Regions from separate parts of the Chthonomonas calidirosea T49 genome, predicted to be linked through region 2. Evidence: riboswitches for the same ligand, from Rfam matches in the RefSeq annotation. Region 2 holds a riboswitch; the other holds the start of a gene.
What was found. Region 2 has a riboswitch for cobalamin ahead of CCALI_RS08870 (type II secretion system protein). Riboswitches for the same ligand answer to the same signal wherever they lie in the genome.
Positions count from the first base shown of each region.

Region 1: another riboswitch for cobalamin. It lies ahead of CCALI_RS00745 (ABC transporter substrate-binding protein); the one in region 2 lies ahead of CCALI_RS08870 (type II secretion system protein).

Region 1 is NC_021487.1:161,618-170,764, forward strand. It holds gene CCALI_RS00730 (DUF6785 family protein) at 1-364, opposite strand, end outside; gene CCALI_RS00735 (tetratricopeptide repeat protein) at 540-3,554, opposite strand; gene ruvC (crossover junction endodeoxyribonuclease RuvC) at 3,734-4,228, opposite strand; cobalamin riboswitch at 4,470-4,609, shown strand; gene CCALI_RS00745 (ABC transporter substrate-binding protein) at 4,756-5,718, shown strand; gene cobU (bifunctional adenosylcobinamide kinase/adenosylcobinamide-phosphate guanylyltransferase) at 5,693-6,277, shown strand; gene CCALI_RS00755 (Dph6-related ATP pyrophosphatase) at 6,274-6,984, shown strand; gene cobT (nicotinate-nucleotide--dimethylbenzimidazole phosphoribosyltransferase) at 7,010-8,065, shown strand; gene cobS (adenosylcobinamide-GDP ribazoletransferase) at 8,055-8,828, shown strand; gene pgi (glucose-6-phosphate isomerase) at 8,916-9,147, shown strand, end outside.
Region 2 is NC_021487.1:2,128,819-2,137,965, reverse strand. It holds gene CCALI_RS08875 (hypothetical protein) at 152-340, shown strand; gene CCALI_RS08870 (type II secretion system protein) at 536-1,315, opposite strand; cobalamin riboswitch at 1,486-1,637, opposite strand; tRNA gene CCALI_RS08865 (tRNA-Arg) at 1,749-1,822, shown strand; gene CCALI_RS08860 (DUF6785 family protein) at 1,871-3,889, opposite strand; gene CCALI_RS08855 (phytanoyl-CoA dioxygenase family protein) at 4,045-4,926, opposite strand; gene CCALI_RS08850 (hypothetical protein) at 4,977-5,219, opposite strand; gene CCALI_RS15190 (DUF1559 family PulG-like putative transporter) at 5,304-6,137, opposite strand; gene rodA (rod shape-determining protein RodA) at 6,276-7,379, opposite strand; gene CCALI_RS08835 (hypothetical protein) at 7,453-8,241, shown strand; gene coaBC (bifunctional phosphopantothenoylcysteine decarboxylase/phosphopantothenate--cysteine ligase CoaBC) at 8,218-9,147, opposite strand, start outside.

The sequences.
Region 1 (9,147 bases), 1.5 Mb from region 2:
TGCTGGCGTAGAGAGCATAGGTGGCGATGTGAGGATTAACGATGTTCATCCACTCGGCACAAATGGCACCGAGCACAGTGTGCATACCGTAGAAGATGATCAGTTCTCCTTCGGTAAGTGCCCATCGCCTTGAGATTTTACGTACGCCAAGATTGATGATGGCAACGACGAAGGTCATAATGACCGGTGGAATCATCAGCGAGAAGATGACATCTACAACCTGGTCGGCCGTCCAGTAGGCTGTTAAGGGGGCTAAAAGGAGCGCTAGGAGCGTGACGCGAAGGCTTATCCAGCCTCTTCCTTGAGGCCTACCTTCTGAGAGGGTTGTTTCTAGACTGTCTGCGGTTTTAGAAAAGTTCGCCACGTTGTTTTGTTACGGTTGATTGCTGAGAATGCAATTCAGAAGTACGCTAATCCCAGACGCACTGCGATATCCGTGCCTAAAGTCGGAGAAAGCAGCAAACTACTCCTACAGTTTACCTCATAGAGCGTTTCTTTGCCAAAATGCAGTGAATGAGAAAAACCCCCTCTGATACTTGCTAGAGAGTGCGAATCTGTTCAAAAAGGGATTGGGTTGCAATCTGGTGGCCGCTTTCGAGGGCTTGTTGGAAGGGCTCTGAGCCGAGTGTGGCGTTAAGTTGAGACCGTAGCCGCTCCTGGGCGCTTTTGCGGATGGGGGGAATCGGCATTTCGAGAAGCGACGCGTGTTGGTCGTAGGCACCCAGCAGTTGAGCGGCAAGGGCGTAGTTCTTTTGGGCAGCAGCGAGTTCGGCAGCGGTTTCGATGACGAGAAGGCAGAGAAAGTGGCTCGATATCTCACGGCAGGAATCAACGACCTCATGCAAGATCGCCGCCGCTTGGGAGAGCTCGTTAAGGCGAATGAGAGTAAGACTGCAGTCGCAGAGCGCTGTGGCCGCATTAACACGGTTACCAAGTTGTTGAAAAAGCTGGACACTCTGTTCACTATAATCAAGAGCCTCTTCCAGATCGCCCTTTTCTCGCGCAATGTGGCCAAGGGTAAGAAGGGAGAAAGCGATGCCACGTTTATCGCCAATCTGTTGGCGGAGGGTAAGGCTTCTACGACAAAATGCTTCTGCTTGAGCGTAGTCGCCGTTCAGGAGAGCCACGCCCCCGAGGTTGTTGAGAGAGGCAGCGATCCCCTTTCGATCTTGAAACCTCTCGCGCATCTCAATACTTTCCTGGTACTGTTTTGCCGCCTCCGCATATTTGCCTAGAAAGAGGGCAACATTGCCAAGAGCGTGTAACAGATTCGCAATGCCTCTTTGGTCTTTAAGGGTACGGCGAATCTCCAAGGCCTCCATATAGTAGGCTCGGGCTGAGGGGCATTCGTTGCGAGAAAGCGCCGAATCTCCTAGCCCTTGAAGTGCTTCTGCCATGTCGATACGAGAGTCGAAGTTTTTTAGCGTTTCGTAGGCGGCGGCGAATCGAGTGAAAGCGGCATCGTAATCGCCGCGGGCATGTGCGATCTCGCCTTCTACCACGCGAGTATGGGCAGCGGCGAGCAGATCGTTATGTTGTAATGACAGCTGCAAACTCTCTCGAATCGCATATTCAGCGATATCGTAATTTCCCTGTTTGCAAGCTAGGGAGGCGAGTACATGCAGGGCCTTCGCTTTTAGTGGGGATGAAGGGACTCCCTTCTCTCGAAGAAGATGTTGAAGGAGGTCTTGACCTTCCTGTAGTTGGTCACGTGCGAGCCAATGGCGCCAAAGTGCGATGGCCAAGCGCAGACGAAGCTCTATCGCCACGTTCGGCTGGGTAAGCACAGCCCGTAGATTATCGTTGTCTCGCTCCAGTCGTGAAAACCATTCTTCCTGATCGGGACCGGGAATGCGCTCAGCGGCCTCTTCGACCCACTGCGTAAACCACTGAGCATGGCGTTCTCGGAGCATGGGCTCCTCGCCGCTTTGCCGAAGGAGTTGGAGGCTATATTGACGCATAGGCTCTAGCAGTGAAAATCGGTCGGCATGCGTATCGTAGTTCACGAGGGAGCGGTCGGTAAGCAGAGAAAGCGTGTCGAGGACGTCGTAGGTGGGCAAAAAGGCGGCATCGGTCGAGCGGTCATCGGTATCTGCACAGATAGCCTCGGCTGCTTCCAAAGTCCATCCTCCCGTGAAAACAGCGAGGCGTTGCAGGAGTCGCTTTTGAGGCGGGGTGAGGGGAGAGTAACTCCAATCAAGGGCGGCACGAAGGGTTTTATGGCGTGAGATGCTGGTACGCGGAGATTGCGAAAGCAGCTGAAACATATCGCCAAGGTGAGACTCGATATCTTTCAGCGAAAGGGCCCGACATCGGGCGGCCGCAAGCTCGATGGCAAGCGGGATGCCATCAAGACGCCTACAGATCGAGGCAATGTAGTTCAAGTTCTCCGAAGAGAGGGAGAGATCGTTGGTCACGGCCTGGGCGCGTTCCAGAAAGAGCTTCACGGCCTCGGATTCGATTAATCGTTCTGGTAGACCGAAGTCATCGTTCTGCGGCAGCGAAAGAGAGGGAACACGAAAGGTGACCTCACCCGTGATATTAAGCGGTTCTCGACTAGTCGCCACGATCTTGATGTAGGGACAGGTATGAAGCAGGGTATTGGCAAACTGCGCCGCCGCCTCGATAAGATGTTCGCAATTATCTAGGAGTAGAAGCACACGCTGGCTTTTGAGATGTTCCAAAATGGCCTCTTGTGCGGATGGGTAGATCGGTAGAGCTGCAACACCAAGGGCATTCGCTACAGCATGGGGAATGAAGCTTGGATCGGCGATCGAGGCTAGTTCTATGAACCAGATGCCATCGGAAAATTCGGCCTGAAGACGTTCGGCAAATTCGATGGCAAGGCGCGTTTTACCACATCCGCCCGAGCCAGAAAGAGTTAAAAGACGGGTTCGATTTAAAAGCTGCTCGAGCTGTTTTAGCTCTTTCTCCCGGCCAATAAAGCTGGTAAGAAGAGTTGGAAGGTACCCTTTGATGGCATCGGGAGGAGATGACGTCGGAAGCATAGGGAATTGAGTGGGCAAACCGGGAGCCACAAGCTGATAGATCGGCTCGGGAGTATAGATATCACGTAGGGCGAGGGTGCCTAAATGCACCAGTGAAAAGCCTTCTGGAAGGTTCGATTCGATTTTCTGGGCTGTGGTGGAGGAGAGGAGAATCTGCCCACCGTGTGCGATCGCGCGTAGGCGCGCGCAACGGTTTACTGTAGGGCCAAAGTAGTCTCCCTCGCGCAGTGTGGCCATGCCGGTATGAAGCGCCATACGTACTTTGATGATGGCGAGCGCCGGAGGCCATGCCGCCTGAAGGAGAGACATTTGAAATTGTGCTGCCGCAAATGTGGCTTTTAGCGGGTCGGAAAAGACGGCGAAGAGGCTGTCGCCTTCTCCTCTGCTTTTGATGATAGTCCCATCATACTGTTGGATAGCGTGAATAGCGATCCTGTCATGTTGCTCAAGTGCGAGTATCATCTCCTCAGGGTGAGATTCCCATAGGCGGGTACTTCCCTCTATGTCGGTGAGGAGAAACGTTACTTGGCCGGTAGGAAGTCGCATTATATCACCTCCGGCTTATTCTCTCGTGCAGCAGGGCTTTCCACAGCGTGCAGACGAGGGTGTGATGCGTTTTGATAAACCTTGATTTTAAGGGGGAATCCCACGAAATAGATGCGGTCTATCTAACTATATTCTAGCATAACCGATTGCCGAAAGCGAGTGATGGAATAGGAGGAAAACTAACTCAGATTTTGGACTTTACGTAGTGGAGCGGAATGGGCATGACAAAGGGCAATAGCAAGCGCATCAGCGGCGTCGTCGGGGGTAGGCGGGTTGGGAAGTGCAAGTAGCTTTGTTATCATGTACTGTATCTGTTTCTTTTCGGCGCGCCCATAACCGACGACCGCCATCTTCACCTCAGCCGGCCGGTACTCTATCCAGGGGATCGCTCGTTGCGCTGCGGCGAGGAGCACAACACCGATGGAGCCACCAACGGCAAGAGCCGTGTTAACGTTGTTGGCAAAGAAGAGCTTTTCCGTGACCAGCACATCGGGATGCCATTGGCTGAGAAGATCGTTGAGTTGTGTATAGAGCGAGAGCATGCGGTTGGGAGTAGGGAGGTTTTTATCGGTGAGAAGAACCCCATGTGCCAAATGTGTAATTTTGTGATCTTTCACTTCAAGAAGGCCATAGCCGGTGATAGCGGTGCCGGGATCGATTCCAAGAATAACCATAATGGACGCCTTTTAGGAGATTTATTTTTTAGTTATACCTCCTCATGAGGAGTACGTGCTGATGTGCTTAGAAGGCCGTTGCATATCCGTGGACAAGGGGGCTTGTACAAGTACATGACCTAGTGCGATAAACGACGGAAGGCAGGCGAGAGCCATCGCTAGGTAGCCTCCTGCCTAGGCCTTTCTCGTAATTTGCTAGATGGCGGCTCCCTGTAGGATCCGCGAATCAGCAGAGGTATAATAGAGCAGTTACGGCGTAGGCACCGGTTCGTGGCCGGTCTACGTTGGGGGGAAGTCCGGTGAGAATCCGGCACAGTCGCGCTGCGGTGTGTCCTCCTATAGAGGATGAGTCCGAATGCCCACCTACGCTGCATCACTAGGCCCTTCGCGTCAAAGGGTGTGATGGGTTTGAGAACTTTTTCAGCCTGTGGTTCCTCGCTAAGCTGTTCTCCTCTGAGGCCGTTCAACGGCCAAGGTGATACCCTCTCCTTGAGCGCGCAGGGGCATCGCAGAAGTGGGAGAGGGAAGTGAAGTTTCATTTCATCTTCGGCATGGTATTTCTTGCTGCCGTGTGTGGCGGCTGTGGCCGTTATCCTGCTGCTCACGAGGTTCGGCCAAAGCTTTTTCCCTCCAGCGGCTCCCCCTGTGTTCTTCGCGATCAGACGGGTTTTCGGCTAGTTCTTACAGCGTGTCCGCGCCGGATCGTTTCGTTAGCGCCAAGCAACACGGAGATAGTGTACGATTTAGGCGCTCAGGATCGGATTGTTGCTGTAACCACTGCCGACGATTACCCACCGTCTGTAAAACGAAAGCCGAAGGTGGGGCCTATGATGAACGCATCCATCGAAAACATTCTGGCTTACCATCCCGATTTAGTTTTGGCTTTCGGCGGGCTGAACGATCGGGAGATCCGCCAACTGCGCTATCTGCACGTTCCCACGTTGGTGGTGGATCCGCACAATCTTAGTGAGGTTTATGCTTCAATTTTGCTTATCGGGCGTGCGGTAGGAGAGAAGGAGAAGGCGAGCTTGCTAGTGCAGACCATGAAGAGACGGCTTCTCCAAATAGAGCGAATCGTGGCGCATGCGAAACGCCGACCAAAGGTGTTGATGATATACCAATTGAATCCTATCTACACAACAGGCTCGAACTCATTTATTGACGATGCCATCGAATATGCTGGTGGAAGAAATGCAGCGCTCACGTTGTCGGCAGACGATACTCTTTCTCCAGAAGAGGTTGTGCTGGCTCAGCCAGATGTGATCGCATGCAGCCCAGATCTCGTGCCTTATGTAGTACGGATGCCTGGGTGGAAAGAGAGCGTGCCGGCGGTTCGGTATCGGCGATTTTTTCCGGACGACAGTCCACAGGGCACACTCGTGCGGCCTACCCCAAGGTTGGTAGATGGCATCAAGAATCTCGCCCACTTCCTCCACCCCGAACTCTTCACAAAGGAGACAAAGCATGTCCACACAGCTCTCAAAGGCTAGATTTATCTTCGTGGTGGGTGGTGCTCGTAGCGGCAAGAGCCGCTATGCACAAAATCTGGCGAAGACGCTTGCCGAACAGCGCTTAGGGAGGGTGCTTTTCATTGCCACGGCAGAGGTGACCGACGAGGAGATGGCGGCGCGTATTGCATATCACCGAAGGGAGCGGCCTCAAGAGTGGGACACCATTGAAGTACCAATAGAGGCTGCCGATGCCATTCTTGCTCGCAAGGGACAGTACGACGTTATTCTCCTAGATTGTATCACGCTATTTCTGAGCAATCTTTTGCTTTCCATGCAAGAACAGCCGCGTGATCAGATCGAAATTCGGATTCGACAGGAAGTGGAGCGTCTCTGTGCTGCCGCACGCGCGAGCGAGGCCGATGTGCTTTTTGTTAGCAATGAGGTTGGTCTAAGCCTGCATCCGCTTACCGCTTTAGGACGTCTTTTCCAGGATATTGCCGGCAGGGCGAACCAGATCATTGCGGCGGCAGCTGATGAAGTGGTGTTGATGTTTTGTGGCATTCCCTTGAAAATCAAGTCGCAGGAGGGAAGCGATTGAGGAAAGCGCGTGTGATCGTCTCTTGGAGTACCGGCAAGGATTCGGCGTGGACGCTCTATCGCCTGCAGCAGATGCCGGATATCGAGGTGGTTGGGTTGCTGACAACGGTAAACGCGGCGTTTCAACGCGTTGCCATGCATGCGGTTCGAGAGGTGCTGCTTGAGGCACAGGCCGAAGCGGCTGGGGTGCCCCTTATTCGGGTTCCGATTCCGTGGCCGTGTACGAACGCGCAGTATGAGGAAGCGATGCGCCGCATCGTCTATGAGGTCTGCCCCCAAATGGGAGTTACCCACATGGCGTTTGGCGATCTTTTTTTGGAAGATGTTCGCGCTTATCGTGAAACTCGGCTGGAGGGGACTGGCATTACCCCTCTGTTCCCGTTATGGGGGGAGCCGACGGATAAGCTAGCGGCGCAGATGGTGAGGGAGGGTTTGGAAGCTGTGATCACCTGTGTGAACCCTGAGCAGCTTTCAGAAACATTTGTGGGGAGGGTGTTTGATGCGGCATTCTTGTCGGAGCTGCCAGAGGGGGTAGACCCTTGTGGAGAGCGTGGGGAGTTTCACTCCTTTGTCTACAAAGGGCCGATGTTTCGTCATCCTCTTTCGGTGGTAGTAGGTGAGATCGTACGGCGAGATGGTTTTGTATTTGCCGATGTACTTCTTGCGGAGAGGCGTCTAGAGTGCGAAAGACGTAGGGGGTCTTTTTAACTACAAAGGGGGTGGATGAGGGAAAGTGGAGCTAAAACTACCAGAGATACCGGAGCTATCACGGCAGCACCGCTTAGCGGCTCAGGAGCAGCTTGATCGGAAGACAAAGCCGGTAGGAAGTTTAGGCCGTTTAGAAGAGCTGGCCGTTCAGCTTTGTGCGATTCAACACAAGGTGCCGCCGGACACGGCTAGAAAGCGCATTCTTGTTTTCGCCGCCGATCACGGTATTACAGAGGAAAAGGTTAGTGCCTATCCGAGAGAGGTAACCGCGCAGATGTTAGCCAACTTTGCTGCAGGAGGAGCCGCCATCAATGTGTTAGCGCGGTTAATGGGTGGTGAACTTTTTGTTGTAGACGTGGGGGTAGCTGCGGAGCCGGTGGTCGGGGTCAAAAACCGCAAGGTGCGTTGGGGAACACGAAATTTTGCGCATGAGCCAGCGATGACGGTTGAGGAGACCCTGCAAGCGCTAAACGTTGGAATAGAGCTAGCGTTTGAGGCGGCGGAGGATGAAGTAGATATCCTCTGCTTGGGGGAGATGGGCATCGGTAACACAACGGCCGCAGCGGCGCTGCTCTGTTTGCTGACTGAAGCCAGAGAGGAGCAGGTTGTTGGGCGAGGGACAGGGCTAACGGACGCACAGCTAGAGCACAAGCGCGCCATTGTGGCTAGAGCGGTAGCACGCCATCGAGAGTGGGTGAAAACCCCTTTTGAGGCGCTCTGCGCTGTAGGTGGGCTGGAGATCGCGGCGCTCGTTGGCAGTATGATAGGGGCGGCGGCCAGTAAAATCCCCGTGATCGTGGATGGATTCATTGTAACGGTAGCTGCATTGGTAGCCTATCATCTAACCCCGAAAGCAAGAGATGCACTTATTTTTGCCCACCGTTCTGAGGAGTTAGGGCATCGGTATGCGCTGGAGCTTTTGGAAGCGAATCCACTGCTCGATCTCGGCATGCGCCTTGGGGAGGGGAGCGGTGCCGCATTAGCGAGTTTTTTGGTTGAGGCCGCAGGACGCATTTTAAGGGAGATGGCGACTTTTGCAGAGGCTGGGGTCAGCGAGCGGGAAGAGCAAGATGTTACGTAGAGAGTTAGCCTATCTCGGAGCCGCCATGATGTTTCTTACAAGGCTGCCTTGCGCGCGCTGGGCACGAATGCACACAGAACAGATGGCTCCTAGCCTTCGCTACTTTCCGCTGGTCGGTCTTCTTATAGGTGTTATAAGTGCAGCGGCCTATAAAGCGGCGCTTGAGTGTCGTTTTTCGGCACCGGTTGGAGTGCTGGCTGCTATGGGGGCTGCCATTGTTTTAACGGGAGCTTTTCATGAGGACGCATTTGCGGATTGGTGCGACGGTTTTGGGGCTTATACTCCCGAAAAACGGCTAGAGATCATGCGGGATAGTCGGTTGGGTACGTTTGGGGTTGTAGGTCTCTTTTTTCTCCTCGCGTTCAAGGCCGCTCTGCTGGCGAGCATGCCCCGTTCATGGGTCCCTTGGACCTTGATTGTGGCGCCATGTGTCGCACGATGGGCCGTTCTTGCTACCTTCTATCGAAGCCCTTATCGGGCTGTGCCAAACTCGACAGTAGCATTGTTCGCAGGAAAAGTTTCAGGTAAGGAGCTATGGATTGGCACTCTATTGGCTGCTACAACCGGGTTGATCTACGGCTGTGTGCCCATTGCAGGCTTGTTGTTAGGGGTAGGAAGCGCGAGTCGGCTTTTGGCGGCTTACTTTGTGCGTCAGCTTGGCGGACTTTCTGGGGACTGTTTGGGGGTTATTGTAGCGCTATCGGAACTGCTAACGATGATAGCTCTATCTCATGTACGCCCTTTCATCCTGCATTTCTTATGAGGAGATGTGGCGGACGAATAGACAGGTAGAGGGAAGAGGAGTAAACTATAGGTGCTGTAAACCGCACAGAACGGATAGGAGAAAAGGATGAGCCGGTTAACCGAATCTGAAGTTTGGAAGGCACTTCAGGAGCATTATCGTCAGATCGAGCCACTGCATATGCGCGACCTCTTTGCAAAGGATCCGGGGCGTTTTGAGAAGTTTCATCTACAGTTCAACGATATCCTTGTAGACTACTCGAAGAACCGCATTACGGAAGAGACGATGCAGTTGCTCTACGCTTTGGCACGAGAGGTGCAGCTAGATCGTTGGATAGAGC
Region 2 (9,147 bases):
GTCTTGCCTTTTTATAGGTCAATCTCCTACGACAGACGCACGCGGCAAGCTATCCGCAAAGGGAGAGATAGGTACCGCTACTCCTTCTCTGATGCTCGTTCGGTTCATGAGAGCCTCTCAGCCGAACGGACAGTTGAAAGCGTTGAGCATCATGGGGCTAGGTTTTTCTGATACCGACCCATCGAAGGCAGCTCCCGCCTTGGGATTAGGAGAGGCTCCAGGGATAGAGTACATGCTTCAGATGCGGCGTATCCGTTTGGAGGTAGTGGGCAAGCAGAAGGTATCCCAAGTGGAGATGGAACACTTCATCCCTCCGCAGCTAGGTTCCTTCGATAAGTAGCTGCTGTTAGGAGAAGACAGCCGTTGATTGGAGCAACAAGTCTGTGAACCGTGTGGGAACTAAGAGGAGCATCTGACTCCGTTCCTATCTCTACATGGCTCATAACGAAAGCAATAAACATCCCTCTCCTCCGATCCCCTCTGCTGCAGCGGCAGAAGAGCGAAGGAGAGGGGGTATTAGGCTTAGATCCGAGCTTTAGTCTCGCGTGAACATGGCGTCGGTAACCTGTGACTGATGCAGAGGTTTCACATGCCCGTCACCCCATACGATGTTCGCTAACCCGTACTCGGTAATGGTCTGCGTCTGAGTGTTTACGGTTTTGTGCGAGTCAACATGGCGGAAATCCATCGTTGGGGTGCCGTACCACTGACTTGGCGGGTCAATGGCAGGAGTCTCCACCATCTGGCCGTTTCCGCCGTACCAAGGGGCGTTGTAGTAGCCCGAATCGGAGAACACGATCTTGTCAGCAGGGGCGCTAAGAGAAGCTAAGGAGGCTGGGTTGACCGGTGGCCATAGTTGTCCGCTCATGCAGGCGGTGTTCATGTAACAGTCCGAGCCGAGATAGCCCCAGTTGTAACCGTAGCCGATGTCGGCCCCGTAAAGCAGCTGTCCTGTCCAATCGGGGCAGCGCTGCATCTCCTTGTTCTTCATATAGGGATAGAGAGGGCCTTTGGTTAGGTCGCACGTTTCGTTAGGATAGGTGCCGGTAATGTGGCCCATCCAGTATTCGGCACCCGTGGCATCGTAGTAAACGTAGAGGGGAAAGGTTTCATCGTAGTCTTCGAGGTACATTTGGGTGGCAAGGCCAATTTGGCGCAGATTGGAAGCGCAGCTGATCTGGCGCGCCTTTTCCCGCGCTTGCGCGAAGACGGGAAAGAGAATAGCTGCTAATATAGCGATTATCGCTATAACAACTAGCAGCTCTATGAGGGTGAAGGCGCTCTGGGCGCTCTTCGCAAAGGGTTTGACTTGCATACGGTTCGCTCCTTTCGTCGTTTTGAGTTTCGTTCGGTCTGGCCTCGGAAGAGGCAGATCGGACTTCGAGGAGCGAGGGGATGCTCGAGGGATGTACTAGCGAGGCTAAAGGAGCCAGAAATCGAGTTGCCGGTACACGTTCGTGCATCACACCCTCTCTCTCGAAGGGCTTACGTGATGCGTCGCAGGCGGGCATTCGGGCTTACCCACGTCCGAGAGGTCGGAGTGGGATACCGCAGCGGGACTGCGCCGGATTCTCACCGGACTTCCCCCGTATTTCAGCCACGCGATGACGCGCAGCCACTGCGACCGAAAAAATTGTCAAGGGGCTATATTATGGCGAGGTGAAGGGCCATCTGTCAAGGGGTGAAGAGCCTCTTAAACACGAGGCCTTTTCAAAGGAGAGGCTTTTGAGGTAATTTAAATGGTGCGTGCGCCTGTAGCTCAGTGGATTAGAGCACCAGTCTTCGGAACTGGGTGTCGGGGGTTCGAATCCCTCCAGGCGCGTTCTTTCTTCATAGAACCTGTTGCTTTCCTCGGTAAGCACGGCAGCCCCTAGATCGGGAAGCATCGGTAGGTGTGGATGCCGGTAACAGACCCATAGATGGCCCAAACGCTGCCGGTAATGTAGTCCCCTAAAATAAGCCCGATGAAGAAAGGCAGATAGCGCCGATAAGAGCTCATGCCGCCATACCGAATGATGAGCGCTTTCAGTAGCCAACCGACAAGGGTTGCACACCACAGCCACGCCATGGTGAATGTGCCTGAGACCGCATAGCCTATCGGGTGAAACGGCCACCAAACAAACCGAGAACGCATAAAGATAAGAAAAGCGGTTACCAACATGCCGACCCCTACCCCCTCCATGCGAGCAAGGTTGGGACGCACGGGGTTGTCCAGCCAGTCTTTCATGGTCGTCCAAGGCACTTTGCCCATGTAGGTACGCCAGTCGTTGACCTTGGCCGTGGCAGCTCCATACTGATAGTAGCAGGTGAGCACAGCAGCCCAAGAGGAGAGGGTGCCCACCACAATCGCCACCATAATGACTGCGGCCACATGGCGCAGATTCATTCGTGTGCTCTCCCCGATCTTCATGGCCTCTAAGTGATTGGGCATCTGAGTGGTGCGCATATCAAGGTCTTGCCACAGCAGAATATTAAGCCCGATTTGGTTGGCAGGGGTAAATGCCTGTGTACCGCCGGCGGCTCGCATGAGGTTGTGTACGTTCATATCCGGCCCAAATCCCCATGGCAGGCCGGCCTCCGCTCGCATCCGAGTAAAGGTGATGACGTAGAAATAAAACAGAATGAAGAACAAAACCGGCACCCACCAACTCATTCCAATGGCCATGCCGAAGACCACCAAGAAGATCAGCCCTCCAATCGTTCCCACTAAGGCAAGAGGATAGGGCAACGGTTCGTTGGCGTCGTCGAGTTGCCGTCGTTGAACCCTGGAAAAGAGGCTCCGCGCCGCCGCTTTAATATGCCGCCTAGCTCCGTAAAGCGCGAAAAGCGCCACCATAATAAACGCACCTGCGGACTGCTCCCCTAAATAAGGCATATCGGCGGCGGCCATGCTAGCACCGGGCTGGTGGTAGCCGAAAGCGGTAGCCATCACATTCTCCATTTTGCCAAAGAGATAGAAGAACCAGAGCGAAAACGCCACATCTAAAGGCAAAAAGTAGGTTAGCCCGATGACAAGGGGGTAGAAAGAGAGTTGCAGCGTGCCAACCCCATTCCAGGGAGGATTGCTAAACAGAGGCGTGAGATCGAGCCGCGGATCGCTTGGCTTAATGGGGATGAAAGGGATGTTGGGGTACAGGTAGTTGAGCGAGGCGAGCGACTCCAGCACGACGGGAATAAGAAAACCTATCCAGAGCAAACGATTAGAGAACAGATCGCTCGCCCATCCCTCCTTGCTGATTTCGAGGGGCAGCTGCGTGATAGGAAAACTCAGTCGCTCCTGATCGGCCCACTGCCGCCGAAAAAGCGCCGCCATGCAGAGCATCACTCCCAGCAAAACAACGATATAAGCCGACCATACCAGAATGGGAGAGAGCCAACCTAGAATGTGATCGAGGCGCCAAAAGCTCGATTGACCAGTGAAGTAGGCTTTAACCACGCTCTCCTTCGGGAGTAGCCAGGGTCTCACTGCAGGTAGCAGCTTCTCCTTCCAGTGGTTCTCCGGGGTGCCATAGTAGAAGACATCCGCTAAAAAGGTATTGAGAAACTGCATCATACCGATGCCAGAGATGCCAATGGAGGTCGTCTGCATGATGTAGATGTACATGATCTCGGCCTGGGTGAGCGCATATTTAGGCAGATAGCGTTTGAGCATAAAGTTGATAAGTAAAATAACGAAAAGAGCAAAAACAACAGCAATGATCAGCGACATGGCGGCCAGGTCGGTGGCCTGTGCCACGATCTCGGTGTACTCGTTCCAAAAACACATGAGCGGAATCAGCAATACCCCGATGACGAGAGCGCGACGCGTAATGCCGATTCCTCGTTGAGAACGAGGAGTAGAAATTTGTGCTGTCGCCTTAGCGCTAGGCGGTAAGGTTTCGGCGCTCACGAAAGTCTCCTACGTGACTTGGGGAATTAGGGAAGATTTTAGCACACAACCCATTAGACCGTTGCCATAAAAGGTCATGGAAAGATAAACAGAAAATATGGTCCCGTCAAGCGTTTGCAAAACCGGCGCAGAACGCTTGACGGGAAGCAGAATACTCATACACGATGGGCTTTCATTCCTTTGGAATTGGCCAAAGCCTGCTCCCACAGCGCACACCATTTCTCGTAGTCCCATAGCACGCTTTGAGGGTTTTTGCGGCTTCTTACCACAAAATCGGGATGGAAAGGGCGACCAGTTGGCTCACCGGTAGGCTGATAGCGTAGATCGAGGCTCCAGCGCACCTGGTCGGTGTAGTTAGGGGTAGAGCGGTGTGGGGTATGGCGGTGCATAATCACCATGCCGCCCTTGCGCACAGGTACCGGTCTGGGTTGGATGTTTGGAAGGCACTCCGGACGAATCGTGGTACCTCCTTCGGCCTGATGAGGAAGGTAGCCAAGTTTCCATGCTTTGGGCATCACCTCCATACAGCCGTTTTCTACCGTGGCATCGGCTAAAGGAATCCAGAAGGTGATGATGTTGGAGCTGTCGGCTTCTTCCCAAGTAACGGCGGCATCCTGATGCCAGGGCACGTTGTAAAAGCCACTTCCTTCTCCTGTAAGCGCTGCTGGTACTTTAGAGCGGATATGTTGAATGGGATTACAGGTGATTTCCGGCCCGATAAGCTGCTCAGCGATATCGAGCAGGCGCTCATTATGAAGAAACGTGAACGTGGCAGGCCCTCGGACATACATGATATCCAACCCTTCGGTAATTTGAGGGCACTGTGCGTAGAGAAGGGCGATGCGGCGTTCGAAGGGGGCCTCAGGGTAGAGGTCTTTGATTTTGCCTTCCTCTGCAAGCTGTTTGGCTTTCCGATCGATCCAGTCGGCGTACTCCGCTATAACTGGGGCGAGATCTGCTTCGGAGAAGACGTCTTCAACGACCAGAACCCCTTCTTCTCGGAAAGCTTCGATCTGTTCTGTTGTTAACAATCTCATAGATAGACCCTCCGTCTGTATGGCGTCTATACGATCGTTTCGAGAACGCACTAGGGTTTTCCTGGCCCGAAATTTTGATGGCTACGAATTTGGTTGATTGCTGCGGCTTTAGCTGCCGGTGGGATGTGAGGGTTGTTTTCTATTTGTTGAATTTGCTGATTTGCGAGGCTACTGGCCCCGTTAGATAGCTTTTGCTTAGAGGAGTCGATATAGGCGTTATTGCTGCCGCTGCAGCCGGCTAGAAGGCCGAAAAGCACTAAGGCAAGGCCGAGTCTATAGATAGGATATTGCATTTGAACGTCCCTCCTAAGTGGAATGCAAGAAGAGAATGGGGTTGGCCATCCAGAAGGCCAACCCCTATAGCCTACTCACACGTTTTAGTAGGGTTCATAGATGGTAGGCCCAACACCGGTAGGCCCGGGATAGATGTTGTAATACCAGTTGATGCTTCCACGGGTCATCGCTTTTGCGTGTCCGTCGCAGAAGGCTACGTTGGTGGTGTTGGTATGCCGGTAGCGTGGGAAGAGGCCACACCCATCCCAAGTCCCTGAGCCATTGGTGTTTGTATAGTCGCAGTCGTGATTCATGCTCTGGTCAAGATCATAGTGGGGGCCGTTGTGCGTGGGAACACCGTTTACCGGCGCCACATAGTCCGTCCATGCCCACTCGGCAGAGTCGAATACCGCAAAGCCCCAGGGGGCGTCATTTTGTCCTTTTTCCGCGATCACAATGGTGGATGCCGGGGTGGGCAGCGCTGCTTCGGTGGCGACGTGCACGTTGCTCGGAGGGTTCCAAGGGCACCAACCATCATTGGAGATGCTGTTGTTGATGCCGTACTGTCCGCTTTGGTTGCTAGGGAAGGAAGGACAGTGGAAGATGCCACCCTGTCCCCAGGTCACCAAGTTACCGGCCGCGTTGGCATAGCGATCGCCGTTTTTGATGTAGGGGTAGATCGAGTCGTGCCAATAGTGTTGATCTTTCCAGGTTCCTGGGTCAGAGAAGTACTGATCCATGGGGTAGGTTTCATCATAATCCTGTAGGTACATCATAAGCCCGGTACCTATTTGCTTCATGTTGGAGAGGCAAGTAATGGCACGCGCCTTTTCACGGGCTTGGGCAAAGACGGGAAAGAGAATAGCTGCTAATATCGCTATAATCGCGATAACCACGAGCAGCTCAATGAGGGTAAAACCTCGCTGTTTAGGGTTCATAGAGACCTCCCTTGGTTAAAATGATAGAAGAATCGAAACGGTTCGCTTTTTGCGGAATCGAACCGCTTCGTATTAATATTATACCACAAGTTTCAAAAGGGAGTTTCCCGTTTCTACTAAAATTTTGCGAATCCTACACTAGAACAGCAACTGATGCTTGTGCACGGAGATGCTCTCTAACAGCCCAATGCTAAATAGGGTAACCAATACGTTGCTTCCTCCGGCAGAAATTAGCGGCAGAGGAACGCCAGCTACTGGCACAATTCCGACGTTCATTCCGATATTCACAACCACATGGAACGCGATCATGGTCACAACGCCGGTTGCTACAAGTTTCCCATAAGTGTCCTCATCTACCTCGGCAATGATCTTATACCCTCGCCAGAGCAGTCCCCCATACAACAAAATCACCCCAATACCCCCTACCAATCCTAACTCCTCACCGATATCGGTAAAAATGAAGTCTGTCTGCTTCTCTGGAATGAACCCCCCCTTCACTTGGGTGCTATGCAATAGCCCCTTGCCCCAAATGCGACCGGAACCTATGGCGATGCGGGCTTGCACCACATGGTAGCCCGATCCCGACGGATCGGCCTGGGGGTCAAGGAAGATCGTGAGGCGCTCTTTTTGGTAGGGACGAATGATCTTGTTGGAATGCCATACGAGGGCAAAGAGCGCCACACCGGTGAGGGCAAGGACACCTATCTTGCGCGGATCGGCCCCAGCAAGGAACACCATGCCCGCCCAAATAGCCACAAGCACCAGCGATGTGCCGAAATCGGGTTGTTTAAAGATCAGCAGGGTGGGTATAAGAATATGACCAAGCGATGCAAGCAGCGTACGCCAGCTACCTATGGTCTCTTGATGCCTCGTAAGGTAGGTTCCTAACGTCAATATCGTAAAGAGTTTTGCCGTTTCGGAGGGCTGAAACTCGAAGCCGGCGATCCGTATCCAACGGGCAGCTCCATTCGTCTTATGCGCAAAAATGAGCACGAGAGTCAGTAGCAGCAGATTCACCACATAAAAATGGCGTGCCGTTCTCTGGTAAATATGGTAGTCTATCCATGTTGCCGCGATCAGCCCACCATATCCTAATACCATCCACAGAATCTGCTTTTTATAGGCGGGACTTGGATCGGCATGGGTAACGCTGTAGAGGACAACAAGTCCCACAACCGTTAGAAGAGATGTAAACAGCAAAAGAGGCCAATCCAGGTTCTTTCGCAGGCGTCTTTCTAGCATAAAGTTGTTTACCTCGTTTCCTTCCAGTGACCTCTGTGTGGTCACCAAGGCTATATCGGCAGGAGGTGCAACCGTGAGATGTCTTTACACGATAACCCTGCTGCTTTTGGGCGGTTGGCTCTGCTTACCGGCTAACGCTCAAAACGATCCGTTTCTCGGCCCTAATCGCTATCCGCAATACCGTAATCTATCTGGGCTGGCAGGTGGAGGGTTTGGCGTGGATGCCGAAGGCTATCCCTCGCTGGTAGGGCCAACAGCTTACTCTACCCCCATCGCCTATGTGCCCGGACACGATCAAATACGGATATTGGGCGCAAAAATGAGCTTCACAAGCCTGCCAGATGTTCGCGTCGGTCACACAAACGGTAGCGGCGTTTTCCTCTATGGGCACACCTTCGGTCGCATGAACGTCGCCTTCTCCGACCTCATTAAAAGCTCACAATGGGATCAAGCGCTTAACCTACAGCTTGGCTGGATACCTTCCTCTCCTACCGAACCTGCTTTCTCTGTGGGCGTTCAAGATATCTTTGGGCATGGCGGAGCCGCCGGAGAAGGAATTCCCGGCGATGCCGCCTCCACCCGCTCTGTGTTTGCCGTTGCCACATGGTGTGTGCCCTGGCACCATCCGCTCTATTTAAGCGCTGGCATCGGCAGCTGCCGATTTCGCCAGGGGTTTGCATCCGCAAGCATGCCCTTAAGCCGCGGGCTACGCGGCTGGATCGAATACGACGGATTCGGATTCAACGAAGGTCTCCTCTTCGCGACCTGGAAAACGAAGATGGGCGTCCGTGCTGAGACGGACTTCACGGTGGGCTTTATTCGCGGCCGCTATTTTCTTTTAGGTGCCGGCATCGGGTTCTAAAGGCCTCGCTTTAAGGAGCGGGCGCACCGCCGTTAAAAGCCGGTCGGCCACAGCGCTTTTCGGCAACAAAGGTAGCGGCTCCTGACGCCCATCCGGCCACAGCAGCGTCACCACGTTGGTGTCCTTCTCGAAACCGGCCCCTTCCTGGGTGACGTCGTTGGCAACAATGAGATCGAGCTGCTTTGCCTCAAGCTTATGACGGGCGTGCTCTAGCAGGTTTTCTGTTTCGGCAGCAAAACCCACCACGACCTGGTGGGGGCCTTTTTGCCGAGCCAACGTGGCCAAAATATCGGGGGTGGGGCGTAGAGTGAGAACGATATCGCCATCTCTCTCCGATTTTTTGAGCTTGTGGGGTGCCCTTTGTGCCGGGGTATAGTCCGAAACGGCAGCTGCGGCTATGAAGAGATCGCACATCTGGAAGTGGCTTTGGCACGCTGCAAGCATCTCGTGGGAGGTCTCTACCCAAACCACGTTAACGCCAGGCGGCACAGCAAGGCTGGTGGGGCCGCTGATCAGGGTGACCTTTGCCCCACGGCGCTGGGCGCGCTCCGCGATGGCGTAGCCCATCTTGCCGCTCGATCGGTTAGAGAGGAATCGCACGGGGTCGAGTGGCTCACGTGTGGGACCGGCTGTCACCAAAACATGAACGCCCGTGTAATCGCGCAGCGGGAGCAGCGTGTCCACTACGCGCCGAACAATGGTGTCCGGCTCGGCAAGCTTGCCGACACCTACATCCTGACAGGCAAGCAGGCCATACTCCGGTTCGATCATGTGAACTCCACGCTCTTGCAAGAGGCGTAGATTGGCCTGTGTGGCCGGATGCTGCCACATCACCGTGTTCATGGCCGGAGCCACAAGGAGCGGCGTAGAGGTAGGCACGGCCAGAAGGCAGGTGGTGAGCATGTC